One region of the Frigoribacterium sp. NBH87 genome, then DNA from elsewhere that is predicted to be linked to it. Evidence: predicted binding sites of a transcription regulator. Region 1 holds the regulator's gene; the other holds the start of a gene.
What was found. Region 1 encodes LexA, which represses DNA repair genes until DNA is damaged. Its sites were predicted from a motif close to TCGAACANNTGTTCGA; they were not measured.

Region 1 (14,434 bases):
GGCCACGAACGGCGAGGTGTAGGCCGTGAGGCCGATGACGGCGAGCGGGAAGTACGTGCCGAAGTCGACGCCGAGGTACGGCAGCACGAACGCGCAGAAGAAGAGCACCAGCGTGAGAGGCGTGTTCCGCAGCGCCTCGGTGTACGCCGTCGCGAAGACGCGGAACGACGAGACCGGGGAGATGCGCATGGCGGCGACGACGAAGCCGATCACCAGCGCCCCCACCCCGGAGAGCACGAGCAGCTGCAGCGTCGTGACGAAGCCGCCCCAGAAGCGGGGCCAGTTGTCGGTCACGGCGTCGAAGCCGGGGATGACGTCCAAGGGGTTCACGGGGGTGTCTCCAGGTCAGGGGCGACCGCGCGGGTCGAGCGGTCGTGCAGGGGCGCCGGGGAGGCGCGGGCGGGCACCGCGGGCGACGAGCGTCGCGGTGCCCGCCGGGCCGTCAGTAGCGGTCGATCGACGGCGGGGTCGGCGTGGGCAGGACCTTGCCGGCCGTCTTCTCCCACAGCTCGTCCCAGGTGCCGTCGTCCTCGGCGTCCTGGAGCGTGTCGTTGACGAACTCGCGGAAGTCGGTGTCGTCGAGCGCGAGGCCGATGCCGTAGGGCTCCTCGGTGAAGGGCTCGTTGACGACCTCGAACTCGCCCTCGTTCTGGTCGGCGAGGCCGGCCAGGATGACGTTGTCGGTGGTCACGGCGGCGACCGCGCCCGAGCGCAGCGGCTCGAGGCAGTTCGAGTAGGTGTCGGTCGCGATGACGTCGGTCGCGGCCGCTACGTAGGGGGCGATGTTCTTCTCGCTGGTCGAGCCGCTCACGGTGCAGACCTTCTTGCCCATGAGGTCGTCGACCGAGCTGATGCCCTCGGGGTTGCCCTCGAGCACGAGGAGGTCCTGGCCGGCCTGGTAGTACGGCCCGGCGAACGAGACGACCTCCTTGCGGGCGTCGTTGATCGTGTAGGTCGCGATGACGAGGTCGACCTGGCCGTTCTGGATGAACGGCTCGCGGTTCGCGGAGACCGTCTCGACCCAGTTGATCTTCTCGGGCTGGATGCCGAGCTTCGCGGCGATGAGCTTGCCCATCTCCGCGTCGAAGCCCTGGGGCACGCCGTCGGGGTCGGCGAGGCCGAAGAGGGGCTGGTCGAACTTCGTGCCGATGGTGATCTCGCCGGCGTCGGCCAGCTTCGCCATCGTGCTGCCCTCCGCGAAGTCGGCGGGCGTCTCGACGTCGACGGCCGGGGCCGACGAGTCGGTGCAGGCCGTCAGGCCGAGCACCATCGCGGCGGCTGCGGCAGCGGTGACGATTCCCTTGCTGAGTCGCATTCTGTTCTCCTTGCTGGGGGACCCGGTCGACGGTCGTCGCCCGGAAGTCTCGAGGGGGTGCTCCCCCGCGGTGCGGGGGGCGGGCCGGAGTCGCGGTGCCGGTCGGCGTCGTGGGCCTCGGCACCGCGAGCGGGCCGTCAGTGCGTGAGGATCTTCGAGAGGAAGTCGCGGGCGCGCTCGGACTTCGGCGCGGTGAAGAACTCCTCCGGCGTGGCCTCCTCGACGATCTGGCCCTCGGCCATGAACACGACGCGGTCGGCAGCCTTGCGGGCGAAGCCCATCTCGTGGGTGACGACGATCATCGTCATTCCGTCGGCCGCGAGCTGCACCATGACGTCGAGCACCTCGGTGATCATCTCGGGGTCGAGGGCGCTCGTCGGTTCGTCCAGCAGCATCACCTTCGGGTCCATGGCGAGGGCACGGGCGATGGCCACGCGCTGCTGCTGGCCGCCGGAGAGCTGCGAGGGCATCTTCTCGGCCTGGTCGGCCACGCCGACACGGTCGAGGAGCTCCATCGCGCGCTTCCGCGCCTCGGCCTTCGACCGACGGCGGACCTTGACCTGGCCGAGCATGACGTTCTCGACGACGGTCTTGTGCGCGAACAGGTTGAAGCTCTGGAACACCATGCCCACGTCGGCCCGCAGCTTGGCCAGCGCGGCGCCCTCCTCGGGCAGCCGGGTGCCGTCGATGCTGATGACGCCGTCGTCGATCGTCTCGAGGCGGTTGATCGCCCGGCAGAGCGTCGACTTGCCCGAGCCGCTCGGCCCGATGACGACGACGACCTCGCCGCGGCCCACCGTCGTCGTGACGTCCTTCAGGACGTGAAGCTCTCCGAAGTGCTTGTTGACGTGGTCGACCACGACGAGGGGATCCATGGAGCCACACAAACAGACACCCGGAGGGGGGTCAAATTCACGGCGGATTCGTAACAGAACCGAAATGCGTCGTACGACGGCTCAGCTGCGCTGGGCGAAGGCGCTCTCGTACAGGCAGACGGAGGCGGCGGTGCTGAGGTTCATGGACTCCGCCTGCCCGTAGATGGGCACGACCACGGCCCGGTCGGCGAGGGCGAGGTCGGCGTCGGTGAGGCCCCGGGCCTCGTTGCCGAAGAGCCAGGCGGTCGGGGCGCCGAGCAGGCCCTCCTGCCGGGCCTCGAGCAGGTCGTCGCCCTTGACGTCGGCGGCGAGCACCTGGACGCCGGCCTCGGCGCAGCGCGCGACGACGGACGCGAGATCGCCGCCCAGCGCCACGGGCACGTGGAAGAGCGACCCGGTCGTCGCCCGGACGACCTTGGGGTTGTAGAGGTCGACGCTGCGGCCCGTCATCACGACGGCGTCGGCGCCCGCCGAGTCGGCGGCCCGGATGATCGTGCCGGCGTTGCCCGGGTCGCGCACCTCCTCGAGGATGGCGATCAGACGGGGCCCGCCCTCCCCCGTGTCGGCGAAGACGTCCTTGACGCTGACCGGGAACTGCTTGCACACCGCGACGACGCCCTGCGGCGTCACGGTGTCGGCCATGACGTCGAGGACGGCCTCCGTGACGAACTCCGCCTCCAGGCCCGCCGCCTCCGCGGCCTCGCCCAGGGCGGGGTGACGCTCGAGCGCGGTGGGCGTGACGAACAGCTCCACGAGCAGCTCGGGTCGCCACGCCAGGGCTTCGGAGACCGCCTGGGGGCCCTCGAGCAGGAAGAGGCCGGTGTCGGTGCGGGCGTCGCGCTTGGCGAGCTTCGCCACCGCTCGGACTCGGGGCGAACGGGGGTTGTCGAGGAGGGGGCTGCGCACGCCACCACTGTGCCACACGACCCGGCCGGTGACGGCGGCGGCGCCGTCGCGCCGCGGACGCGGGAGAGGCCCCGACAGCGGTGCTGTCGGGGCCTCTCGGGCGGTGCAGGTGACGCGGTGGATCAGGCGGCGGCCTTGGGGGCCGACGTGTCGGCGGGCAGCGCGGCCTTGGCCGTGGCGACGATCGACGCGAAGGTGGCGGGCTCGTTGACGGCCAGCTCGGCGAGGATGCGGCGGTCGACCTCGATGCCGGCCAGGGCGAGGCCCTGGATGAGGCGGTTGTAGGTCAGGCCGTTCGCGCGCGACGCGGCGTTGATGCGCTGGATCCACAGGCGACGGAACTCGCCCTTGCGAGCACGACGGTCACGGTACGAGTAGACGAGCGAGTGGGTGACCTGCTCCTTGGCCTTGCGGTACAGGCGCGAACGCTGACCGCGGTAGCCCTCGGCGCGTTCGAGGACGACGCGACGCTTCTTGGCGGCGTTGACCGCTCTCTTGACTCTTGCCATTTTCTTGTTCCTCTACGTTCGTGTCAGCGGTCAGTGACCGAGAAGCTTCTTGGCGACCTTGGCGTCGGCGGGGGCGAGCACCTGGTCCTTGTTCAGGCGAGCCTTGCGCTTGGCGCTCTTCACCTCGAGGTTGTGGCGCATGCCGGCCTGCTGCTTCATGATCTTGCCGGAACCGGTGACCTTGAAGCGCTTCTTGGCGCCGGAGTGGGTCTTCTGCTTGGGCATCTCTACTTGCTCTCTTCTGTGGGCGCGGCCGGTGCGTCGGCCGGCGCCTCGTCGGACGTCGGGTGCTTCGGGCCCTTGGCGGCGACCTTGCGGGCCTCCGCCTCGGCCTTGGCCTCGGACTTGTTCTTGTGCGGACCGATCACCATCACCATGTTGCGGCCGTCGATGGTGGGCGTCGACTCGACGCTGCCGAGCTCGGCGACGTCCTCCGCGAAGCGCTGCAGGAGGCGGACGCCCTGGTCGGGACGCGACTGCTCGCGACCCCGGAACAGGATCATGGCCTTGACCTTGTCGCCGCCCTGGAGGAAGCCCTCGGCGCGCTTGCGCTTGGTCTCGTAGTCGTGCTTGTCGATCTTCAGGCGGAAACGGACCTCTTTGAGGATCGTGTTCGCCTGGTTGCGACGCGCCTCCTTCGCCTTCTGCGCAGCCTCGTACTTGAACTTCCCGTGATCCATGATCTTGGCCACGGGAGGCTTCGAGTTGGGGGCCACCTCGACGAGGTCGAGCTCGGCCTCGGCGGCGAGCCGCAGGGCCATGGCGATGGGGACGACACCGATCTGTTCTCCGGCGGGGCCGACGAGGCGGACCTCCGGGACGCGGATGCGGTCGTTCGTACGGGGATCGCTGATGCGGAACTCCTCTGTTGATGCTTCCGACACCACCGCGTCGGTGACACGGCGGGGAAAGAGGAGGTTCGTGGCCCACACGCCTCACGGCGCGACAGGACCACTGCACCCTGGCTGCCTGTCTCCGACCTGAGCCACCTGCGGGGCAGGTGAGCATCGGACGGACACCGACGGGGTGCCAACAACCCGGTAACCTCGTGTAACGGTCGAGCGCGGGTGGGAGAATCTCCACTTTCGCACGGAGCAGACGCTCCGAGCCTTGACGACTTTAGCAGAGGATCAGTTCGTGAGCCACTCCCCCCGAGACACCGCCGCCGCCTCCGACGACGCGCACACCCACCGCTTCGCCGACGACACCGCCCCGTCGGCGACGGGCGGCGCCGACGACGCCGTGCGCGACATCGCCGAGGTCAACGCCGTCGAGGTCATCAACACCGTCGCCGTCCACCTGATGAGCGCCGCCGCCGTCAAGGTCGGCCTGGCCGACGACCCCCAGGCGCAGACCGACCTCGACGAGGCCCGCAAGCTGATCACCTCGCTCGCGGGGCTCGTCACGGCCAGCGCGCCCGAGATCGGCGACCAGCACGCCCGGGCCCTCCGGGACGGGCTCCGGTCGCTGCAGCTCGCCTTCCGCGAGGCGAGCGCCATCCCCGACGCGGTGGGCGCCGGCCCCGGCGAGAAGCTCACCGGCCCGGTCAACTAGGGCCGGGGCGGCCCGCCGGCGGCGACGACCTTCACGGCCATGCCGTCGACCCGCTCCGCGATGACGGGGTCGGCCGACCAGGCGGCCTGCAGGCGGCCGAGCACGGCGCTGAGCTGCTCCTGGTCGAGACCCGGCCGGACACCGAGCTGCACGACGAGCTCGGGCGGGCCGAGCCGCGCCGACCGGTAGCCGGGCGCGACCGCCAGCGTGACCAGCGCCTCCTCGGAGGTCGACGCCGCCAGGAACGCCCGGAGCACGTCCGGGTCCTGGTGGCTGGGCAGCCAGCGCTCGTCCTGCGCGACGGCCCACAGGGCCGGCCGCCGCAGGCCGAACTCCGTCGCCGAGCCGGGGTCGAGCACGAGCCGGTCGGTGGACTCGGCCGCCGCCGCCAGGGCGATGCGCCGGGCGTCGGCGGGAACGGGGCGCGCCCTCGCGTCCCAGGCCCGCAGCGTGTCCACCGACGTGAACGCCGGCAGCACGTCGCGGCCGTCGGGGCCCGCGACCGTGACGATCGAGAGCTCCTGCGTCTTGTCGACGACGACGCCGTGCTCGTTCAGCCCTTCCTCGCCGGCGACCGCGACGAGCGGGATCAGCAGCCGGGCGGGGCGGAGGGCGTCCACCACCGCCACCTCGTCGGCCTCCCCCGCGTGGAACCGCGTCAGGGCCTCGAGGAGGCGCGGGTCGGCCGAGCCGTCGTCACCCGCGTAGGCCGTGTCGTGGTGCTGGAAGGTGCGGCCCGCCCACGGGCGGCCGGCGCTGTCGACCGGGGGCACGGGACGCCCGTCGTGGTCGTTGCGCCCCGCGTGCGCCGCGCCGTGGCCAGGACCCTCCGACGTCACGCCGAGGCGACGTCGAGTGCGGCGCCGAGCGTGAACGCGCCCGAGTAGAGGGCCTTGCCGACGATGGCGCCCTCGACCCCCCGGGGCACGAGCTCGCGGAGGGCCGCGATGTCGTCGAGGCTCGAGATGCCGCCGCTCGCGATGACGGGCTTCTCCGTGCGCTCCGTCACCTGCTTCAGCAGCTCGACGTTCGGGCCCTGGAGCGTGCCGTCCTTCGTGACGTCGGTGACGACGTAGCGCGCACAGCCGGCGTCCTCGAGGCGGGCGAGGACGGTCCAGAGGTCGCCGCCCTCCTGCGTCCAGCCCCGCGCGGCCAGCGTCGTGCCGCGCACGTCGAGGCCCACGGCGACGGCCTCGCCGTACTCCGCGATGACGTGCGCGGCCCACTCGGGGTTCTCGAGAGCCGCGGTGCCGAGGTTGATGCGCTTGACGCCGGTGCTCAGCGCGTCGTCGAGCGAGCGGTCGTCACGGATGCCGCCGCTGAGCTCGACGTTGATGCCCTTCACCTGGCGGATGACCTTCTTGATGATCGACCGGTTGTCGCCGCGCCCGAACGCCGCGTCGAGGTCGACGAGGTGCAGCCACTCGGCGCCCTGCTCCTTCCAGTCGTCCGCCGCGGCCACCGGGTCGCCGTAGCCGGTCTCGGTGCCGGCCTCGCCCTGGGTCAGGCGGACGGCCTGGCCACCGGCGACGTCGACGGCCGGGAAGAGGGTCAGGCCGGGGGTGGTGCAGAACTCGCTCATGCTGTCTCCCTCGCGGCGTGGCCGCGGGATCGTGCCCCCGTCGCGTCGGGACGACGCGCCTCTCGGGGCGGGGTCGGGATGGAGGCGGCGGCCGGCCGGGCGGTCGGGCCCGGCCGGCCGTCGCGCCGGGTCAGAGGGTGCCGAGCCAGTTCGACAGGAGGCGGATGCCGGGCTGCCCCGACTTCTCGGGGTGGAACTGGGTCGCCCAGAGCGGGCCGTTCTCGACGGCCGCGACGAACCGTCCGCCGTGGTCGGCCCACGTGACGTGCGGCTCGGGGAACGGGCGGATCACGTCGAGCGTCCACTCCTGCGCGGCGAACGAGTGCACGAAGTAGAAGCGCTCGTCGCGGACCCCGTCGAAGAGGACGCTGCCCTCGGGGGCGTCGACGGTGTTCCACCCCATGTGCGGGAGCACGTCGGCCTTGAGCTCGTCGACGACGCCCGGCCACTCGCCGAGCCCGCCCGTGGTCGTGCCGCGCTCGACGCCGCCCTCGAAGAAGACCTGCATGCCGACGCAGATGCCCATCACGGGGCGACCGCCGGCGAGGCGTCGGTCGATCAGCTCGCCGCCGCCCACCGACTCGAGCTGGCTCATGACGGCCCCGAAGGCCCCGACGCCGGGCACGAAGAGGCCGTCGGCCGACTGCACGCGACCGCGGTCGCGGGTCAGCTCGACGTCGGCGCCCGCGAGCTCGAGCGCCTTGACGGCCGAGTGCACGTTGCCGCTGCCGTAGTCGAGCACGGCGACGGTCGGCCGCGCCGTCACAGCGAGCCCTTCGTCGAGGGCACGCCCGAGACCCGGGGGTCGGGCTCGACGGCCTGGCGGAGCGCCCGTGCGAAGGCCTTGAACTCGGCCTCGGCGATGTGGTGCGGGTCGCGCCCGCCCAGCACGCGGACGTGCACGGTGATGCCGGCGTGCACGGTGATGGCCTCGAAGACGTGCCGCACGAGCGAACCGGTGAAGTGCCCGCCGATGAGGTGGTGCTCGAAGCCCGCGGGTTCGCCGGTGTGGACGAGGTAGGGGCGACCCGAGACGTCGACGACCGCCTGGACGAGGGCCTCGTCGAGCGGCACGAGCGCGTCGCCGTAGCGCGAGATGCCCGACTTGTCGCCGAGGGCCTCGCGCAGCGCGGTGCCGAACGTGATGCCGATGTCCTCCACCGTGTGGTGCGCGTCGATGTGCGTGTCACCGGTGGCGGTCACGTCGAGGTCGATCAGCGAGTGCTTCGAGAGCGCGGTGAGCATGTGGTCGAAGAACGGCACCGACGACGAGATGGTCGACCGCCCCGTGCCGTCGAGGTCGAGCGAGAGGGCGACGCTCGACTCGCTCGTCGATCGGGTCAGGGAGGCGGTGCGGGAGGCGCGCTGATCGGTCACGAGGAGAGCCTAATGTCGCGGAGGGCGTCGAGGAACGCGGTGGTCTCGGCCTCGGTGCCGGCGCTCACGCGGAGGTGGCCGGGGATGCCCAGGTCGCGCACGATGATGCCGCGCTCGAGGAGCCGCTCGAAGACGTCGGAGGGGTCGTCGACGCCGCCGAACAGGACGAAGTTCGACCAGGTCGGCCACGGCTCGTAGCCCATCGCGGCCAGCTCGCGCACGATGCGGTCGCGCTGGCCCCGGATGTCGTCGACCATGGCGAGCATCTCGTCGGCGTGACGGAGGGCCGCGACGGCGGCGGCCTGCGTCAACGAGGAGAGGTGGTACGGGAGGCGGACGAGACGGAGCGCGTCGGCCACGGCCGGGTGCGCGGCCAGGTACCCGACGCGGGCCCCGGCGAAGGCGAAGGCCTTGCTCATCGTGCGCGAGACGACGAGGCGCGGACGCCCCTCGAGGAGGGTCAACGCCGTCGGCTGCCCGGGCGGCATGAACTCGGCGTAGGCCTCGTCGACGAAGACGATGCCGTCGGTCGCGTCGTAGGCCGCCTCGACCGTGGCGAGGTCGAGGGGCGTGCCGGTGGGGTTGTTGGGGCCGCAGAAGAAGACGATGTCGGGGCGGACGCGCTCGATCTCGGCGACGGCGGTCTCGGGCGAGATGCCGAAGCCCTCGTCGCGGCGACCCTCGACCCAGGTGCTGCCGGTGCCGACGGTGATGATCGAGTGCATCGAGTACGTGGGCGGGAACCCGAGGACGGAACGACCGGGGCCGCCGAACGCCTGGAGCAGCTGCTGGATGACCTCGTTCGAGCCGTTCGCCGCCCAGATCTGCTCAGGCGTGACGCCGTGCCCGAGATAGGCCGCCAGCGCCTCGCGCAGGGCCGTGAACTCACGGTCGGGGTAGCGGTTGACCTCGTGCAGCGCCTCGGCGATCGACGCGACGATGTCGCGGGCCACGTCGGCGGGCACGGGATGCGTGTTCTCGTTGACGTTGAGGGCGACGGGCACCTTCTTCTGGGGGGCGCCGTACGGGGTCAGGCCGCGGAGGTCGTCGCGGAGGGGCAGGTCGTCGAGACTGAAGGACACCCCTCCATGGTAGGCGCGAGGCGCGCCCCGACCGTCACCGGGACGACGGCCGCTGCCGACGGGTCAGTCGGAGTACTTCGTCGGGACGGCGAGGGTCTGCCCCGCGCTGACCTCGGCGCTGCCGAGGGCGTTCAGCCGGACGATGTCGCTGACGACGTCGCGCGGGTCTTTCGTGGGGGCGATCTCGTGGGCGACCTGCCAGAGCGTCTCGCCGCCCTCGACCGTGACGTGCTCGAACGCCACGGCGGCCGAGCTGTCCGAGGCCTGCGCCCCGGGGCCGGCGAGCAGGACGCCGCCGACGATGCCCGCCACGCCCAGCGCGACGGTGGCGGCCACGACGCGACGCCCGCGGCGCGTGATGCGGAGACGGGTGCGGACGGGGGTGGCGGCGGGGGTGCCGTCGATGCTGGGGGCGATGCTGATGCTGCTGATGATGGCGCTCATGGGGTGGGTCCTTTCACCGCGAGAGAAGACTGCGAATTCGTGCCCGGCACTCGGCCGGGAATGCCGGACACGAAGACGTGTTCCGAACATACATTCGATCCGTGGTCGATTCAACCCCTCATCCCCCTCCGATGCCCTCCGGATCTGCGACACACTCGAACAGGTGTGTGGCTGGGGCGTCGTCATCGGATACGGTTTCGATCGATGGTGGGAGTCAAACAGCGACCACCGACATCCGACGTCAGGAGACAGATGAGCGACCCGCAGCGCGCGAGCGCGGCCGTGACGGCCCCCTCCCGCAAGGCACTGACGGCGAAGCAGGAGTCGATCCTGGCGGCCATCCAGGCGAGCATCGCCCAGAGCGGCTACCCGCCGAGCATGCGCGAGATCGGCGACGCGGTCGGCCTCCGCTCGCTGTCGAGCGTCACGCACCAGCTCAACCAGCTCGAGCTCGCCGGCCGCATCCGCCGCGACCCGAACCGGCCCCGCGCCCTCGAGGTGCTCGCCGACGAGTCGGCCCCCTCCGCTCCCGTCACCACCATCCTCACCAGCAGCGACGACGGCGACACCGCCCACGTGCCCATGGTCGGCCGGATCGCCGCCGGCGTGCCCATCACCGCCGAGCAGCAGGTGGAGGACGTCATGCCCCTGCCCCGCCAGCTCGTGGGCAAGGGCGACCTCTTCATGCTGCGCGTCGTCGGCGACTCCATGGTCGACGCCGCCATCTGCGACGGCGACTGGGTCGTCGTCCGCCAGCAGCAGAGCGCGGAGAACGGCGACATCGTCGCCGCGATGCTCGACGACGAGGCGACCGTCAAGGTCTTCCGCCAGCGCGACGGCCACACCTGGCTGCTCCCCCGCAACAGCGCCTTCGAGCCGATCCTGGGCGACCACGCCCAGATCGTCGGCAAGGTCGTGGCGGTGCTGCGCTCGGTGTAGCGGGCTGGGTCGCGGCGGCCTCGACGGCACGACCCGCGACTCCTGCACCACCGTCGACCACGACGACGAAGGCCCCCTGCCGAGACGGCAGGGGGCCTTCGTGCTGTGGCGGAGGGCCGGCGCTCAGCGCCGGGCGACCGCCGGCTGCACGAACGGTGCCAGGGCGGCCACGTCGCTCGGGTACACCCGGGCGTGGAGGCGCGTGCCGGCCTCCTCGTAGTCGGTCGAGACGACGCGGCCCGCGTCGTGCAGGTGCGCCACGACCTCTCCGCGGTCGTACGGCACGAGCAGGTCGACCTCGACCTCGGGCTCCGGCAGGAGGCCGGCGACGCGGTCGAGCAGCTCGTCGACGCCCTCGCCCGTCCGGGCGGAGACGAAGACCGCCGAGGGCTCGAGGCCCTGCAGCACGAGCCGCTGGTCGGCGTCGACGAGGTCGGCCTTGTTGAAGACGACGACCTCGGCGATGTCGTGGCCGTCGACCTCGGAGATCACCTGGCGCACGGTCGCCAGCTGCGCGGCCGGGTCGGGGTGCGAGCCGTCGACCACGTGCACGATGACGTCGCTCGCGGCGACCTCCTCGAGGGTCGACCGGAACGCCTCGACGAGCTGGTGCGGCAGGTTGCGCACGAAGCCGACCGTGTCGACGTACGTGAACGGGCGGCCGTCGGGCGTCGTGCTCTTGCGCACGGTCGCGTCGAGGGTCGCGAACAGGGCGTTCTCGACCAGGACGCCCGCGCTCGTCAGGCGGTTCAGCAGGCTGCTCTTGCCGGCGTTCGTGTAGCCCGCGATCGCGACGGAGGGCACCTCGTTGCGGTCGCGGTTCGCGCGCTTGGCGTCGCGCGCCGGCTTCATCTCCTTGATCTGGCGACGGAGGCGCGCCATGCGCGTGTGGATGCGGCGACGGTCCAGCTCGATCTTCGTCTCACCGGGGCCACGGCTGCCCATGCCGGCACCGGCGCCGCCGACCTGGCCACCGGCCTGGCGCGACATCGACTCGCCCCAGCCACGGAGGCGGGGCAGCAGGTACTCGAGCTGCGCGAGCTCGACCTGCGCCTTGCCCTCGCGGCTCTTGGCGTGCTGGCTGAAGATGTCGAGGATCACCGCGGTTCGGTCGATGACCTTGACCTTCACGACGTCCTCGAGGGCGCGTCGCTGGCTGGGCGCGAGCTCAGTGTCGGCGATGACCGTGTCGGCGCCGAGCGCGGCGACGGTCTGCCGGAGCTCCTCCGCCTTGCCCTTGCCGAGGTACGTGCTGGGGTCGGGGTTCGGACGCCGCTGCAGGAGGCCGTCGAGCACGACCGCACCGGCGGTCTCGGCCAGGGCGGCGAGCTCTCGCAGGGAGTTCTCGGCGTCGCCGAGCGACCCCTGCGACCAGACGCCGATCAGCACGACGTTCTCGAGCCGCAGCTGGCGGTACTCGACCTCGGTGACGTCCTCGAGCTCGGTCGACAGGCCGCCCACGCGCCGGAGCGCGGCGCGGTCGTCACGGTCGAGCTGCTCGCCGTCGGAGCCGGCGTCGGCCAGGGAGCGGGTCTGGATCGCCTGCGCGGGCGAGAAGACGGTGTACGCGGAGGAGCGGGCCGCCGCGCGCTCCAGCACCCGGGCGACGACGTCTTCGGGCAGCTGGTCGCCCTGCTCGGCGTCGAGCGGGGTGGAGGGAGTGTCTGTCATCGGTGTGATCGTAGCCCTTTCGTCAGGCAGGTCGCAGGGCGCCCGGACGGGCGGGCCCTGCATCTTCGGTAGGTTGTGGGTCATGTCGAGCGAGCACTACTTCTCCCCGAACCCGGAGAGCGAGCTGCGTCGTCGCACGATCACGGCGACCCTCGCGGGCCGTGAGCTCTCGATCACGACGGCCGCGGGCGTCTTCAGCCCCGGCCGGGTCGACCCCGGCACGTCGGTGCTGCTGGCCGGCACCCCGGCGCCGCCCCCGGTGGGCGACCTCCTCGACGTCGGGTGCGGATGGGGGCCCGTCACCCTGAGCCTCGCGCTGATGTCACCCGACGCGACGGTGTGGGCCGTCGACGTGAACGAGAGGGTCCTGCAGCTCGTGCGCGAGAACGCCCGGGCCGCCGGCCTCCACAACGTCAACGCCGTCACCCCGGACGATGTTCCCGACGACGTCCGCTTCGCGACCATCTGGTCGAACCCGCCCATCCGCGTCGGCAAGGCCGACCTGCACGGCATCCTCGAGCGCTGGCTCCCCCGGCTCGAGGAGGGGGCCGACGCCTGGCTCGTCGTGCAGAAGAACCTCGGCGCGGACTCCCTGCAGCGCTGGATCGGCGAGACCATGGGCGACGTCGTCGACGTGCACCGCGCCTCCACCAGCAAGGGGTACCGCATCCTCCGCGCCACCCGCAGCTGACCCCGGGGAGGCGCGGGTCGGCCCCCGCGAGGGAGCGCTGCGCCTCAGAGGGTCAGGGCGCCGCTGTAGACCAGCTCGGCCGGCCCGCTCAGCGAGACGTGCTCGCCGTCGGGGTGCTCCGTGACGCGGACGCCGACCACGCCGCCCGGCACCGTGACGAGCCAGGACGCCGGGGCGCCCGTGCCCGCCCAGTGGCGGGTCGCGAGGGCCGCGGCCGCCGCGCCGGTGCCGCAGGAGAGCGTCTCGCCGCTGCCGCGCTCGTGGACGCGCATGCGGATGCGGCCGACGCCGTCGACGACCAGAGGGTCGGAGGGGACGACGAACTCGACGTTGGCGCCGTCGCTCGGCACGGGGTCGAGCATCGGCGCGTAGCCGAGGTCGACCGCGTCGAGCTCGGCGTCGCCGGCCAGCGCGACGACGACGTGGGGGTTGCCCACGGAGAGCGAGAGGCCGGGGCGCGCGGCGTGCAGCTCGCGGGCGCGCACGGTCGGCTCGGCGTCGTCGAGGCGCCAGGCCCCGAGGTCGACGCGGAAGCCGTCGACGGACCGCTCGACCCAGCGGACCCCGGCGCGGGTGCCGATCGCGAGGCGCTCGCCCTCGGCGAGCTCGACGAGGCCGCGCTCGAGCAGGTAGCGCACGTAGACGCGGATGCCGTTGCCGCACATCTCGGCGACGCTGCCGTCGGCGTTGTGGTAGTCCATGAACCACTCGGGGGAACCGGCGCCGTCGTCGACGAAGGGCGCGGCGCCGCCGGGCAGCGACGCCGTCTTCACGGCCCGGATGACGCCGTCGCCGCCCACGCCGAAGTGGCGGTCGGTCAGCGCCCGGATCGTCACGGGGTCGAGGTCGACCTCGGCGTCGGCATCGGTGAACAACACGAAGTCGTTGCCGGTGCCCTGGCCCTTGGTGAACTGCAGGGTGGTAGTCACCCGAGGAGTCTAGCGACGGCCCGCTCGACGGCCCCGGCCTCCCCCGTCTCCGACCAGTCGACGTCGGGCAGGCGGCGGAACCAGCTGACCTGGCGGCGGGCGTAGCGACGCGTGAGGGCCTGCGTGGTCTCCACCGCCTCCTGCTGGTCGACCTCGCCCCGCAGCTGCGCCGCAGCCTGCGCGTAGCCGATCGCCCGGCGGGCGGTGACGCCCCGGTCGAGGCCGAGCGTCGTGAGGTGCGCGACCTCGTCGAGGAGCCCGCCCGCCCACATGGCGTCGACGCGCTCGTCGAGCCGCTGCACGAGGACGGAGCGCTCCTCGCGGAGGCCGACCACGTGGGAGTCGCGCCACCGGGGCGCCTCGTCGGGCAGGGAGGCGGAGAACGGCTCCCCCGTGATCTCCCCCACCTCGAGCGCCCGCACGAGCCGTCGGGCGTTGTGCGGGCCGATGGACTCGGCCGCGCGGGGGTCGGTCTCGCGGAGCAGCGCGTGGAGCGCCCGCGGCCCCCCGCTCTCGCCCAGCGCCTCGAACCGCGCCCGCACGACCGGGTCGGTGCCGGG
Region 2 (14,434 bases), 680 kb from region 1:
GACCGGCGGGCGGACGTCGTGCGTCGTGTGACCGGCGTCGAGGGCACGGTGCGGATGCAGGAGGACCTGCGGATCCGGTTCGGCTACGCCGCTGCGCTGCCCTGGGTGCGCCAGCTGCCCGAGGGCGACGAGACCGCCCTCGTGGCCATCGCCGGCCCTGACGCGGTCGTGGTCCGCGGTCCCCACCTCACGGCGGCCGACCACACCCACGCCGCCGAGTTCGACGTGGCGGCCGGCGAGACCGTCGACATGACCTTCACCTGGTACCCCTCGCACCGCGAGCCGCCGACCGCTCCTGACGTCGACGCCGTGCTGGCCGACACCGTCCGCTGGTGGCAGGCCTGGGCCGCCCGCTCGCAGGAGCCCTCCGCCTACGACCGCGAGGTGCGCCGCTCGCTGCTGATCCTCCGGGCCCTCACGAACGAGGACACGGGCGGCATCGTCGCGGCCGCGACGACGAGCCTGCCGGAGTCGTTCGGCGGCTCACGGAACTGGGACTACCGCTACGTGTGGCTGCGCGACGCGTCGATGACCCTGCAGGCGCTCATCCTGCACGGCTTCGCGGAGGAGGCCGAGAAGTGGCGCGGCTGGCTGCTCCGGGCGATCGCCGGCGACCCCGCCGACGTGCAGATCATGTACGGGCTCGCCGGCGAGCGGTACCTGCACGAGAGCGAGCTGGAGCACCTGCCGGGCTACGAGGGCGCCTCCCCCGTGCGGCTCGGCAACGCCGCGTTCACGCAGTACCAGGGCGACATCTTCGGCGAGGTCATGGTCGCGCTGCACGAGGCCCGACAGCTCGGCGTCGCCGAGTCCGAGTACTCGTGGCCGCTGCAGCGCGCCCTGATGCAGTACGTCGAGGACAACTGGACCCGCCCTGACAACGGCATCTGGGAGATCCGCGGCGAACCGCAGCACTTCACCCACTCGCGCGTCATGATCTGGGCCGCCCTCGACCGCGCCGTCCAGGGCGTCGAGCAGTTCGGGCTCGACGGGCCCGTCGACCGGTGGCGGAGCCTCCGCGACGAGGTCCGTGCCGAGGTCGAGGAGCAGGGCTGGGACGCCGACCGGGGCACGTACACCCAGCACTACGGCTCGGCCGAGGTCGACGCCTCGCTGCTGCAGCTCGCCCAGGTGGGCTTCGTCGCCCCCGACGACCCTCGCATGCTCGGCACGGTCGCCGCGATCGAGCACGACCTGCTGCAGGACGGCCTGCTGCTGCGCTACCGCACCGAGTCGGGCGTCGACGGCCTCGAGGGCACGGAGCACCCCTTCCTCACCTGCTCGTTCTGGCTGGCGGAGCAGTACGCCCGGTCGGGGGGCGTGGACGACGCGGTGACGCTGATGGACCGTCTCGTCGGCTGGTGCAACGACGTCGGCATGCTCTCGGAGGAGATCGAGGTGGCCACCGGCCGCCACGTCGGCAACACCCCGCAGGCGCTCTCGCACCTCGCCCTCGTGCGCGCCGCCGACGCGATCGGCGCCGCACTCGACGCACGGCGCTGACGGCGGCGCCGTCCGTCGAGACGGCGTCGTCCGCCGGTCGCGGCGGACACGACGAGGCCGCCCTGCCGGTGGGCAGGGCGGCCTCGTCGTGGGGCGGCGCTCAGGGCGCCGCCGGGCGGTCGGCGCCGATCAGGCGGGCCAGTCCGCGGGGCCGGTCGAGCCGGCCGCGTAGGTGTCGAGCGGCACGTCGCCGGCCGTCCATGCGTCGACGACGGGCGCCACGATGGCCCAGCAGCGCTCCGCGACGTCGCCGCGGATCGACAGGGTCGGGTCGTCGTGGAAGATCCCGCTGAGCACCTCGCCGTAGGGCGTGAGCTCGGGCTTGCCCAGCGTGACCTGGAAGGTGGACTGCTCCAGGTGGAAGGGGTTGCCCTTGCCGTTGGTGGTGACGCCGAGCTCCATCGTCTCGGGGCTGATCTCGATGCGGAGCGTGTCGGGGGTCGACGATCCGTTCAGGCCCTCGGGCAGCGCGGGGACGGGCTTGAAGGTGATCAGCACCTCCTTGCGGATCTTCGTCATGCCCTTGCCGGAGCGCAGGATGAAGGGCACGCCGGCCCAGCGACGGGTCTTGACCTCGAACTCGACCTCGGCGAGGGTCTCGGTCTGGCGGTCGTTGTCGACGCCCTCCTCGTCGGAGTACGACGGGACGTCCTTGCCGTCGATCGTGCCGGCCGTGTACTGCGCCCGGCGGCTCGAGGCGACGGGGTCGCCGCCCTTGACCCACGTCGCGCGCAGCACGCGCGCGATCTCGCTGCGCAGCTCGACCGAGTCGATGCTCGACGGCGCGTCCATCGCGATGACGGCGAGCACCTGCAGGAGGTGGCTCTGGATCATGTCGACGAGGGCGCCGGCCTTGTCGTAGTACTGCGCACGGCCCTCGAGGCCGAGGACCTCGTCGTAGAAGATCTCGACCTTCTCGATGTTCTCGCCGTTCCAGACCGGCTCGAAGAGGCGGTTCGCGAAGCGGAGGCCGATCATGTTGAGGACGGTGGCGCGGCCGAGGAAGTGGTCGGTCCGGTGGATGCGCTCCTCCGGGACGATCTTCAGCAGCTCGGCGTTCAGCTCGCGCGCGCTCTCCTCGTCGGAGCCGAAAGGCTTCTCGAGGGCGAGGCGCAGGCCGTCGGGCAGGTCGATCTCGGCGAGCGCCTGGATCACGCGAGTGCTGATCGCCGGGGGCAGCGCGAAGTACATCACCGGGGTGCCCTCGGAGGCCTCGAAGAGGGCCTTGAGGTGCTCGACGGTGGTGGGGTCGCCCTGCATGTAGCGGCTGGAGGCGAGGGTCTTCTTCGCGAGGTCGCTGCCGGCGTCGCCGTTGAAGGCCGTCTTGACGACGCCGTCCCACTCCTCGGGGGTGCGCTCGCTGCGGCCGGTGCCGATGAGCTGGACGTCGACGCCGCGGTCGCTCTTCAGGAGGCTGGCGAGGCCGGGCAGCAGGAGTCGCTCGGTGAGGTCGCCCGAGGCTCCGAGGATGATGAGGGTGGTGGTGTCGGTCACTGTGCAGCTTTCGTGAGGGCGGCGAACTCGTCGTCGCTGAGGTCGATCTGGGCGGCGGCGACGTTGTCCTCCAGGTGCGAGACGCTGGACGTGCCGGGGATGGGGAGCATGACCGGCGAGCGCCGGAGCAGCCACGCGAGGGCGAGCTGCGAGGGGGTGGCGTCGTGCTCGGTCGCGAGGGCGTCGAGCGGCCCGCCCGGTGCGGCGAGCGCGCCGGTGGCGAGCGGGAACCACGGGATGAAGGCGATGCCCTCGGCCTCGCTGTGGTCGAGCAGGGCCTCGGCGTCGCGGGAGGCGAGGTTGTAGAGGTTCTGGACGGAGGCGATGGTCGCGGTCTGCTGCGCCTCCTTGAGCTCGTCCACGGAGACCTCGGAGAGGCCGATGTGGCGGATCTTGCCCTCCTGCTGCAGGGCGGCGAGCTCGCCGACCTGGTCGGCGAGGGGCACGGCCGGGTCGATGCGGTGCAGCTGGAAGAGGTCGATGCGGTCGAGCCCCAGGATGCGGAGGCTCATCTCCACCTGCTGGCGGAGGTACTCGGGGCGGCCGACGGGCCGCCAGTCGCCGGGGCCCGGGCGGGTGAGGCCGGCCTTGGTGGCGATGACGACGTCGTCGCCGTAGGGGTGCAGGGCCTCGCGCAGCAGCGGCTCGGCCACGTCGGGGCCGTAGGAGTCGGCGGTGTCGAAGAAGGTCACGCCGAGCTCGACGGCCCGGCGGATGACCCGGACGGCCTCGTCGTGGTCGCGGGGCTGGCCCCAGACCCCCTCGCCGGTGAGCTGCATGGTGCCGTACCCGAGGCGGGTGACGGGGAGGTCGCCTCCGATGGTGAACTGCCCGGAGGCAGCCGCCGACGGGGACGTGGTGTCGGTAGTCATGGTCGTCCTTCCTCGATGGCGGGCCGAGAGCTGCGGACGACGAGCGCGTCCGCGCCGGTGTGCTGGGGGCCCCGGTGGGTCAACGCGACGGGCGGCGGACCATTCCCGGCCCCCGCGGGGCCGCCCGGGGAGGGCAGCGCGTCGCGCTCGGGCGCCGGTGCCCGGTCAACCGTACTGCTCCCGCGGGGAGCACGTTCACCGGCGGGGCTCGGTGTCGCGGGGCGCGGTGGGGTCGTCGACGGGGCCGGTGCTGTCGGTGCCGCCCTCGGTGGGCTCCTCGCCCGCGCGGCCGTCGGCGGGGCCGGTGCCGCCCTCGGCGTCGCTCCCCGCGCCTCCCCCGCCCTCGTCGGCCTCCCCCTCGTCGTCGTCGGGTCGGGGCGCCGTGGTGTCGTCGGGGTCGAGCGCGGCGATGATCCGGCCCATCGACACGGCGATCGAGACGCCCCCGCTGGTCTCGGTGGTGGGCAGGTGCCGGTGCTCGTCGATCGCCTCCCAGAGGTCGGCGACCCGGCGCCGGGCCTCGACGAACGCGTCGACGTCGTCGCCGCCCCGGAGCCGGACGACCTCGGCGACGGCGTGCGCGGCGCGGGCGACGACCGGCGCGAGCTCCTCGACGATCCCGATCTGGCGGCCGATGCGGCGCCCCAGGATGCCGGAGACCTCGGCCATGTCCTGGAGGTGGAACCCCACGCGCTCGAAGACGACGAGGTCGGCGTACTCCTGGCCGAGGTCGCGGCGCCGGAGCTTCCAGCGCGGGTTGAGCCGGCGGGACTCGTCGGCGTACTGCACGGCGTCGCGGACCCGGCGGAGGGTGCCGGGCAGCTCGGCCACGCGGCGCTCCCAGTCGTCGCCCTCCAGCGGCCAGCGGGCCTCGAAGACCGCGGCGACGTCGTCGGTGCGGTCGGCGAGCGATGCCTGCAGCGAGCGCAGCCGCTCGTCGGCCCGCCCGGCGTAGAGCGGCGGCACGAGCAGGTAGTTGACCGTGAGCCCGACCACCACGCCGACCGCGACCTGGATGACGTAGCCCGTCGAGTAGTCGGCCTGGTCGCCCTCCGTGGTCGCGCTGCCGCCGAGCAGCAGCACGAAGAGCCCGGCCGTGAGCACCCAGTCCCGCCCGGCGCCGAGCCGGCGGATGCCCGCGAGCAGCGTCCCCACGCCGACGACCGCCGCGACGGCGAGCACGCCGGGCTGCCCCTCCTGGAGCGAGAAGACGACCGTGGCCAGCACGATGCCCACGACGAGGCCGAGCAGGGTCTGCACCCCCTGGCGGAGCGACGCCTTGATGGTCGGGTACATCGCGATCACCGCGCCGAGCGGGGCGTAGTACGGGTACTCGGCCGCCACGCCGGGCACGTGGGGCGCCAGCCAGTAGGCGAGGGCCGCGGCGAGCGCCGCCTTCACGGCCAGCAGGAGGCGCGGCTGGCCGAGCAGGACGCGCGCCCACCGCGAGGCGGTGCGGACGTCGGCCCGGACGTCGGGGCGGGAGCCGCTCGGGCGTCGATCGGGCATGCACCGATGATGACAGCCCGGCGGCGGCGCGGCCCGGCCGAGGACGTACACTGATCGAACACACGTTCGACCAGACCTGGCCGGGGTCCCGACTCGGAGCACGACCATGCGCTTCACCCACCTCCACGTGGCCTCTTCGTTCAGCGCTCACCACGGCACGACCCCGCCGGCCCAGCTGGTCGAGCGGGCGGCGGCCGACGAGGCCGACGCCCTCGCGATCACCGACCGCGACGGGCTCTACGGCGCGATCCGGCACATCGGGGCCTGCCGGGCGGCGGGCATCGATCCGATCGTCGGGGTGGAGCTGGGCTGTGCCGACGACCGGGCCGAGGCGTCGACGACCACGGCGGCGGGCATCGATCCGATCGTCGGGGTGGAGCTGGGCTGTGCCGACGACCGGGCCGAGGCGTCGACGACCACGGCGGCCGGCAGCCGGACGGCCGCCTCCGCCGCGGCCCCGGTCGACCGGGTCGTCGTGCTCGCCCACGGCTCCGGCGAGGGCCGGGCCGGGGAGGGCTGGGCGTCGCTCTGCCGCCTGATCAGCGCCGCGCACGGCCGGGCCACGCGCCGGGCGGCGGGCAGCGCCAACAGCACGGCGACCATCGGGCGCTCCCGGCTGCGGGCGTTCCTGCGGGGCGAGGAGGGCGCCTCCGCCACCGTGCTGCTGGGCCCCGACTCCGACGTGGGCCGGCTGGTGCGCGAGGGGCGCAGCACCGCGGCCGCCGCCTCCCTCGCCGACTGGGCCCGCGAGCTGCCCGGGGGCGTCGTCGTCGAGGTCGTCTGCCACCTCACCGAGCCCGGCGAGAGCCGGAGCGTGCGGCACGCGGCCCGGATGCTCGAGCTCGCCGAGCACGTGGGGGTGCCGGCGGTGCTGACCAACGCGGTCCGCTACCTCGACGCCGACGGCGCGGTGACGGCCGACGTGCTCGACTCGGCGGGCCACCTGGCACCGCTCGGCTCGTTCACGCCGCAGCCCAACGCGCAGGCGACCCTGAAGAAGGGCGCGGCGATGCGGGCGATCGCCCACCTCGTCGCCGACGCCTCGTCGCTGTCGCGCCGGGCGGCGGAGGAGATGCTCGCCGCGACGGAGCGGCTGGCCGACCGCTGCCGGCTCGACCCCGACGCCGACCTCCGCTGGCGGCAGCCCAAGGTGCCCGAGCTGAGCGCGATCGGCGTCGAGGGCGACCCCGATCAGGTGCTGCTCCGCCGGGCGGAGGCGGGGGTCACGGCCCGCTTCGGGCACGCGGGCCAGGGCCTCCGCCGCACCGTCGAGGAGCGCATGCGCTACGAGCTGGGCATCATCTCGGGCTTCGGCTTCGCGGGCTACTTCCTCACCGTCGCCGACGTCTCGCAGCTGATGCGCGACATGAGGGTGAGGAACGCCGCCCGGGGGTCGGGCGCGGGCAGCCTCGTCACCTACCTGCTGCGCATCTCGAACGTCGACCCGATCGAGCACGACCTGCTCTTCGAGCGGTTCCTCGGCAACAAGCGGGAGACCCTGCCCGACATCGACATCGACGTGGAGTCGGCCCGGCGGCACGAGATCTACCGGGCGATCTTCGACCGCTACGGCAGCAACCGGGTCACCCTCATGTCGATGCAGTCGACCTACCGGGGCCGGGGGGCCGTCCGTGACGCGGGCCAGGCGCTCGGCCTCGACGACGAGCAGATCGACATGGTCGCCAACAACGTCTGGCGGTCCAACGCCCGTGACCTCCGCACCGCCATGGCGGAGAAGCCCGAGCTGCGCGCCATCGCCGACCTCGCGCGGCAGAACGGCCAGATCGACCTCCTCGTCGACCTGACCGAGCGGCTCGACCGGCTCCCCCGGCACATCTCGATGCACCCGTGCGGCGTGATCCTCGGCGACTCCGACCTGCTCAGCACGACGCCCGTGCAGCCGAGCGGCATCGGCCTGCCGATGAGTCAGTTCGACAAGCACGACATGAACGACGCCGGCCTCCTCAAGCTCGACGTGCTCGGCGTCCGGATGCAGAGCTCGATGGCCTACGCCCTCGACGAGATCGAGCGGGTCAACGGCTCCCGGGCGGCCGTCGCGGGCGGCCTCTCGGTCGACGTCCCCTACGTGAACCGCGAGGGGCGGGTCGAGCTCGACGAGATCCCCCACGACGACGAGCCCACCTTCGAGGCCATCCGCACCACGCACACGCTCGGCATGTTCCAGATCGAGAGCCCGGGCCAGCGCGAGCTGATCGGCAAGATGCAGCCCGACCGCTACAGCGACCTGATCGCCGACATCTCGCTGTTCCGCCCCGGGCCGATGAAGGGCAACATGGTCGCGCCCTTCCTCGACACCAAGCACGGCTTCCAGCAGCCCGACTACCTGCACCCGAGCTTCGCGTCGTTCCTCGACGACAGCTACGGGGTCGTGATCTACCACGAGCACGTCCTGCGGATCCTCGAGGCGACGATGGAGGTGTCGCTCGCCGAGGCCGACGAGCTCCGCCGGCACATGGGCAAGGGCGCCGACGACGACCTCGAGGTGGAGTTCCGGCGCCGCACGCGGGCCAACGTCGACGAGCGGGGCAGGAGGCGCTTCACCGACGCGCAGGTCGACCGGATCTGGGCGGTGCTCAAGGGGTTCGGCTCGTTCGGCTTCTGCAAGGCGCACGGAGCGGCATTCGCCCTGCCCACCTACCAGAGCGCCTGGCTGAAGACCCACTACCCCGCGGAGTTCCTCGCGGGGCTGCTCACCCACGACCCCGGCATGTACCCGAAGCGGCTGCTGCTCACCGAGGCACGACGCATGGGGGTGCCCGTGCTGCCGCTCGACGTCAACCAGTCGACCGACGTCTACAGCGTCGAGCGCGTGCGCGCCCCCGCGACCCCGATCGCCCCGAGCCGCCCCGGCGACCTCGGCATCCGGCTCTCGCTCGCCGACGTGCACGGCATCACCGACGCCGAGCTCGCGCGGATCGTCGTGGGCCGGCCCTACGACTCCATCACCGACTTCTGGCAGCGAGCGACGCCGTCACGGCGGCTGGTGGAGCGCCTCGCGCAGGTCGGGGCGCTCGACTCGCTGGCCGGCCCGGGCCGCACCCGGGGCGACGTGCTGGCCCGTGTGCGGTCGCTGACCCAGCGCACCGCCCGGCCCCGCGCCTCCGACGTCGAGAACCAGCTCGACTTCAGCGTCGACGACTCGGCCGAGGTGCCGACCGGCACCCCCGACGTCAGCCTCCGCGACCGGGTCAGCGACGAGCTCGACATCCTCTCGATGGAGGTCAGCGAGCACGTCGTCGAGAGCTACCGGCCCATGCTCGACGACCTCGGGGTCACGCGGGCCGCCGACCTGCGCGACCACTGGAACGGCACGACCGTGCTCGTCGCGGGCATCCGCATCGCCACGCAGACGCCGCCCATGCGCAGCGGCAAGCGGGTCGTCTTCATCAGCCTCGACGACGGCACCGGCTGCGCCGACGCGACCTTCTTCGAGGAGGCCCAGTCGCGGGCGGGCTCGCTGCTCTTCGGCACCAAGCTCATGCTGATCCAGGGGCGCACCCGGCGCACCGGGGAGAAGGGCATCTCGCTGGAGGCGGAGAACGCCTGGGACCTGAAGGCGATGTGGCGCGACTGGCAGGCGAGCCGCGCCTCGGCCGCCTCCGGGCCGGGGGGCGCCGAGCTGCCAGACCTCTCGGACGCCCCTGCGTAGGGTGGCGGGCATGAGCGACGACCAGCAGGCGAAGGGCACGTACGTCGAGCCCGGCCAGGAGTACACCCGCGACACGAACTACATCGAGGACAGGATCACGCGCGACGCCGTCGACGGCTGGCCCGTCGAGGCGGGCCGCTACCGCCTGGTCGCCGCCCGCGCCTGCCCCTGGGCCAACCGCACCGTCATCTCGCGCCGCCTCCTCGGCCTCGAGGACGTCATCTCGCTCGGCCTGCCCGGCCCCACCCACGACGCCCGCAGCTGGACCTTCGACCTCGACCCCGACGGCCGCGACCCCGTGCTCGGCATCGAGCGCCTGCAGGAGGCCTTCTTCGCCCGCACGCCCGACTACGCCCGCGGCATCACCGTGCCCGCGGTCGTCGACGTGCCGAGCGGCAAGGTCGTCACCAACGACTTCCCGCAGATCACGCTCGACTTCGCGACCGAGTGGCGCGAGCACCACCGCGAGGGCGCGCCCGACCTCTACCCCGAGCACCTCCGGGCCGAGATCGACGAGGTGAACGCGGTCGTGTTCCGCGACGTCAACAACGGCGTCTACCGCGCGGGGTTCGCCGGGTCGCAGAAGAGCTACGAGCGGGCGTACGACACGCTGTTCGCCCGCCTCGACTGGCTGTCCGAGCGCCTGGAGGGTCAGCGGTTCCTCGTCGGCGACACGATCACCGAGGCCGACATCCGCCTCTTCACCACCCTCGCCCGCTTCGACGCGGTGTACCACGGGCACTTCAAGTGCAACCGCTCGAAGCTCACCGAGATGCCGGTGCTCTGGGCCTACGCCCGAGATCTGTTCCAGACCCCCGGGTTCGGCGACACGATCGACTTCGCGCAGATCAAGGCGCACTACTACGTCGTGCACAGCGACATCAACCCGACCGGCATCGTGCCCGCCGGCCCCGACCCGTCGGGCTGGCTGACCGCCCACGGGCGCGAGGAGCTCGGCGGCCGGCCCTTCGGCGACGGCACCCCGCCGCCCCCGCCGCGCGAGGGCGAGCAGGTGCCGCCGCTCGTCGCGTGACCGACCCGGGCGACCAGCTGCGCGCCACCCGCGACGACGCGCTCGCCCTGGCCGCGCGCCTCGGACAGGACATGGAGGCGGTGGCCGCGGCCCGCGAGGGAGCCAACGTCGACGACGAGCACGACCCAGAGGGGTCGACGATCGCCTACGAGCGGTCGCAGCTCGACGCGGTGCGCCGGTCGGCCCTCGAGCGGGTCGCCGACGCCGACTCTGCACTGCGGCGGCTCGCCGACGGGACGTTCGGCCGCTGCGAGCGGTGCTCGGCCCGGATCGGCGAGGCACGGCTCACGGCCCGCCCGACGGCGCGGCTCTGCATCGACTGCGCGCGCTAGCTCGTGGCGGGGCCGGGCTCGCCGGTGCCCGGCCCGCTGGCACCGGCCTCGCCGGGGCCGTGCTCAGCCTGCGGGGCCGCGGCCGCCCCGGCGACCGCGTACACGCCGTGCCCGACCCGCTCGAGCCTCCCCTGGCGTGTCAGCACGCTGAGGGTCGAGAGCACGCTGCTGCGGCGGTAGCCCGGCAGCGCGGCCACGAGCGCGGTCGTCGACAGCGGCCCCGCGCGGAGGACCTCGGGGATGCGGTCGGCGAGCGACGCGCCCGAGCCGACCCCCGCCTCCTCGACGTCCTCCCCCTCGGCGCCCGCGCGGTCGGCGCGGTAGTCCGACCGCGCCTGCTCGAGGTCGTCGGCCGACACCCTCGTGGTGCCGCCGTCCGCCCCCGAGGCGTGGGCGTAGGGGGCGAGCGTCAGCGAGCGGCCGACGCGGGCGTACACGGCGGAGGCGCTGGTGCCCTGGTGCTCGGCGATCTCGGGGTAGGAGGCGCCGCCGAGCAGCAGCACCGCCTCGCCCTCCAGCCCCAGCCACTGGCCGAGCGTCGCGATCTCCCACCCGGCGGTCGTGACGGCCGAGCCCCACACCTCGATGTCGTCGGCGTGCTCGGAGGTGAGGCCGTCGAGGTCGTCGAGCAGGTCGAGCAGCCGCTGTCGGGCGTCGGCGACGATCTCCGCGGTGAACCGCGGCGGGCGCTGAAGTTTGATCGGTCGTGACATCTGTGAAAGACTATCCAAGTTGCCCGAACGCGGGCACCTCACACTTAGCTGCACCAAGGAGATCCCATGGCTTTCGCAATCGTGCGTGCCGGCGGTCGTCAGGAGAAGGTCGAGGTCGGGACGATCCTGACCGTCGACCGTCTCAAGGCGAACACGTCCGACACCGTCTCGTTCGTCCCCGTCCTGCACGTCGACGGCGACACCGTCCTCTCGGGCGACGACCTGGCCTCGGTCACGGTCGAGGGCGAGGTCCTCAACGACCTCCGCGGCCCGAAGATCGTCATCCAGAACTACAAGAACAAGACCGGCTACAAGCGTCGCATGGGCTTCCGTGCCGACCTCACGCGCGTCAAGATCACCAAGATCTCCAAGTAAAGGGAGCTGAGCACACATGGCACACAAGAAGGGCGCATCGTCCACCCGCAACGGTCGTGACTCGAACGCTCAGCGCCTCGGCGTGAAGCGCTTCGGCGGCCAGGTCGTCCTCGCCGGCGAGATCCTCGTCCGCCAGCGCGGCACCCACTTCCACCCCGGCGCCAACGTCGGCCGTGGCGGCGACGACACGCTGTTCGCCCTCGCCCCCGGCGCGGTCGAGTTCGGCACCAAGGGCGGCCGCAAGGTCGTCAACATCGTCGCCTCCGCCGTGCGCGTCGACGCGTAGCACCCCCTGGCCGCACCTGCGGCACAGCTGAGGCGGTCGTCCCCTGTCGGGGCGGCCGCCTCCGTCGTCTCCGCGACACCTGTACCCCACGGGGCCAGCCCGCTCCCTGCCGCCGGGCGTAGACGGGGTGCATGAAGGCTCTCACCTACCAGTCCATCGCCGACGTCGCCGTCACCGAGGTGCCCGACCCCACGATCACGGAGCCCACCGACGCGGTGATCAAGGTCACCTCCGCCGCGATCTGTGGCAGCGACCTGCACCTGTACGACGTCTTCGACCCCTACCTCGACAAGGGCGACGTCCTCGGCCACGAGACCATGGGCGTCGTCACCGCCGTCGGCTCCGCCGTCTCGCGCATCCAGGTCGGCGACCGCGTCGTCGTCCCCTTCGTCATCGCCTGCCGTGAGTGCTTCATGTGCGAGCGCGGCCTCTTCTCGCAGTGCGAGACCACGCAGGTCACCGAGTACGGCTCGGGCGCGACCCTCTACGGCTACACCAAGCTCTACGGCCAGGTGCCCGGCGGGCAGGCCGAGCAGCTGCGCATCCAGCGCGCCGACGCCAACCTCGTCAAGGTCGGGCACGACCTCCCCGACGAGCGCTACCTCTTCCTCAGCGACATCCTCCCCACGGCGTGGCAGGGCGTCGAGTACGCCCAGGTGCCCGAGGGAGGCACGCTGGTCGTCCTGGGGCTCGGTCCGGTCGGTCAGTTCGCGGCCCGCATCGGCGTGCACAAGGGCTTCCGGGTGATCGGCGTCGACCCCGTCCCCGAGCGCCGCGCCATGGCCGAGCGCCACGGCGTCGAGGTGCTCGACCTCACGAAGGACGTCGCCGACGTCATCAAGGGCATGACGGACGACCGCGGCCCCGACTCCGTCGTCGACGCCGTCGGCATGGAGGCCCACGACCACGGCGGCGTCAGCATGGTGCAGAAGTTCGCCGCGGCGCTGCCCGACAAGGTCGGCCAGGCGCTCATGCAGAAGGCCGGAGTCGACAGCCTCAGCGCCATGCACCTCGCCTTCGAGGTCGTCCGCCGCGGCGGCACCGTCTCGCTGTCGGGCGTCTACGGCGGAACGGCCGACCCGACTCCCTTCCTCACCCTCTTCGACAAGCAGATCACCATCAAGATGGGCCAGTGCAACGTCCACCAGTGGATGGACACCCTGATGCCCCTCGTCGAGGACCCGACCGACCCGCTCGGCACGGAGGACCTCACCACGCACCCGGTGCCCCTCGACCGCGCGCCGGAGATGTACGAGCTGTTCAAGAAGAAGGAGGACGGCTGCATCAAGGTGGTGCTCAAGCCGTAGCGCGACTCCCCCGGGTCACCGCCGGGCCCCGCTCCGCCCCGTCCTGGGGCTTGGCGGGGCCCTCCGCACGTCGGTAGCGTCGCGGGGCGTCGACGTGTCCGATCAGTTCGCTGACCGTTCACCCGAACACGCACCGACGTTCACCGGCCGTGGAGCAAACGAATGGTGGACTGGTGACGAAGGAACAACGAGGGCCTCGTCCTGGGGCCGTCGTCGGCGACACGTGAATGAGAGAACCATGGATCTCCGGACGGCCGAGCACCCGAGGCCCGACCACTTCATCCTGCACCTCAGCGACACCCACCTCGTCGGCGGTGACGCCGACCTCTACGGCGACGTCGACAGCGAAGGTCGCCTCGCCCAGATCCTCGCCGGGATCGAGGCCTCCGGCATGCGGCCGGAGGCGATCGTCCTCACCGGCGACCTCGCCGACAAGGGCGAGCCCGCGGCCTACCGCAAGCTCCGGGCGCTGCTCGAGCCGGTCGCGGCGCGCCTCGGAGCCCAGATCATCTGGGCGATGGGCAACCACGACGAGCGCGGCGCCTTCCGCGAGCAGCTCTTCGGGCAGATGCCCTCCGACCGGCCCGTCGACTTCGTCTACGACGTGAACGGCCTGCGCATCATCACCCTCGACACGTCGGTGCCGGGCCACCACCACGGCGCGCTCACCGGCGACCAGCTCGACTGGCTCGCCGAAGAGCTCTCGACGCCCGCGGAGCACGGCACGGTCATCGCCATGCACCACCCGCCGGTGCCCAGCGTGCAGGACCTCAGCGTGCTGGTCGAGCTGCGCGACCAGGCCTCGCTGGCCGAGGTCGTCGAGGGCAGCGACGTCCGGTCGATCATCGCCGGGCACCTGCACTACTCGACCACGGCGATGTTCGCGGGCGTCCCCGTCTCGGTGGCCTCGGCCACCTGCTACACGCAGGACCTCGCGGTCGGCGGCACGCGCGGCCGCGACGGCGCGCAGTCGTACAACCTGGTGCACGTGTACGCCGACACGGTCGTGCACTCGGTCGTGCCGATCGGCTCGTACGACACGGTCGGCGAGTACGTCTCGCCGTCGTCGACGGCGGAGCGCCTCGCCCTCGCGGGCGTGCGCATCGCGCCGGCCGCGCCCCGGCACCGCCGGACCGACACCGCCCCGGTGCCCGTGGTGACGCGCGACCTCGCGCTGACCGGCCCCATCGACACCCTCTGACGCGAGCCGGCCGGCCGCCGCCGGTCGGGTCGGCCCCGTCGGCAACTCCTGCGCCCTGGCCGACTCGCCGCTGCCCTCGTCGCTCCGGCGACGTCGCGCAGGAGTTGTCGACACGTCCCGCTCGGGTCTCCAGCTCCGT

Region 2: the regulator LexA is predicted to act here: its motif matches at 5,433-5,448, upstream of F1C15_RS00255 (DNA polymerase III subunit alpha).

The regions. Positions count from the first base shown of each region.
Region 1 is NZ_CP043650.1:724,711-739,144, forward strand. Features, by position in the region: gene F1C15_RS03335 (amino acid ABC transporter permease) at 1-321, opposite strand, end outside; gene F1C15_RS03340 (glutamate ABC transporter substrate-binding protein) at 443-1,315, opposite strand; gene F1C15_RS03345 (amino acid ABC transporter ATP-binding protein) at 1,453-2,190, opposite strand; gene F1C15_RS03350 (RNA methyltransferase) at 2,272-3,096, opposite strand; gene rplT (50S ribosomal protein L20) at 3,219-3,605, opposite strand; gene rpmI (50S ribosomal protein L35) at 3,636-3,830, opposite strand; gene infC (translation initiation factor IF-3) at 3,833-4,459, opposite strand; gene F1C15_RS03370 (DUF1844 domain-containing protein) at 4,743-5,159, shown strand; gene F1C15_RS03375 (SseB family protein) at 5,156-5,932, opposite strand; gene priA (bifunctional 1-(5-phosphoribosyl)-5-((5-phosphoribosylamino)methylideneamino)imidazole-4-carboxamide isomerase/phosphoribosylanthranilate isomerase PriA) at 5,995-6,741, opposite strand; gene hisH (imidazole glycerol phosphate synthase subunit HisH) at 6,872-7,507, opposite strand; gene hisB (imidazoleglycerol-phosphate dehydratase HisB) at 7,504-8,118, opposite strand; gene F1C15_RS03395 (histidinol-phosphate transaminase) at 8,115-9,200, opposite strand; gene F1C15_RS03400 (hypothetical protein) at 9,264-9,644, opposite strand; gene lexA (transcriptional repressor LexA) at 9,897-10,583, shown strand; gene hflX (GTPase HflX) at 10,707-12,254, opposite strand; gene F1C15_RS03415 (class I SAM-dependent methyltransferase) at 12,337-12,945, shown strand; gene dapF (diaminopimelate epimerase) at 12,990-13,874, opposite strand; gene miaA (tRNA (adenosine(37)-N6)-dimethylallyltransferase MiaA) at 13,871-14,434, opposite strand, start outside.
Region 2 is NZ_CP043650.1:44,929-59,362, reverse strand. Features, by position in the region: gene F1C15_RS00275 (glycoside hydrolase family 15 protein) at 1-1,503, shown strand, start outside; gene F1C15_RS00270 (glucose-6-phosphate dehydrogenase) at 1,633-2,997, opposite strand; gene F1C15_RS00265 (aldo/keto reductase) at 2,994-3,869, opposite strand; gene F1C15_RS00260 (FUSC family protein) at 4,065-5,378, opposite strand; gene F1C15_RS00255 (DNA polymerase III subunit alpha) at 5,485-9,048, shown strand; gene F1C15_RS00250 (glutathione S-transferase family protein) at 9,059-10,081, shown strand; gene F1C15_RS00245 (TraR/DksA family transcriptional regulator) at 10,078-10,413, shown strand; gene F1C15_RS00240 (hypothetical protein) at 10,410-11,126, opposite strand; gene rplU (50S ribosomal protein L21) at 11,193-11,501, shown strand; gene rpmA (50S ribosomal protein L27) at 11,518-11,787, shown strand; gene F1C15_RS00225 (alcohol dehydrogenase catalytic domain-containing protein) at 11,919-13,094, shown strand; gene F1C15_RS00220 (phosphodiesterase) at 13,333-14,295, shown strand.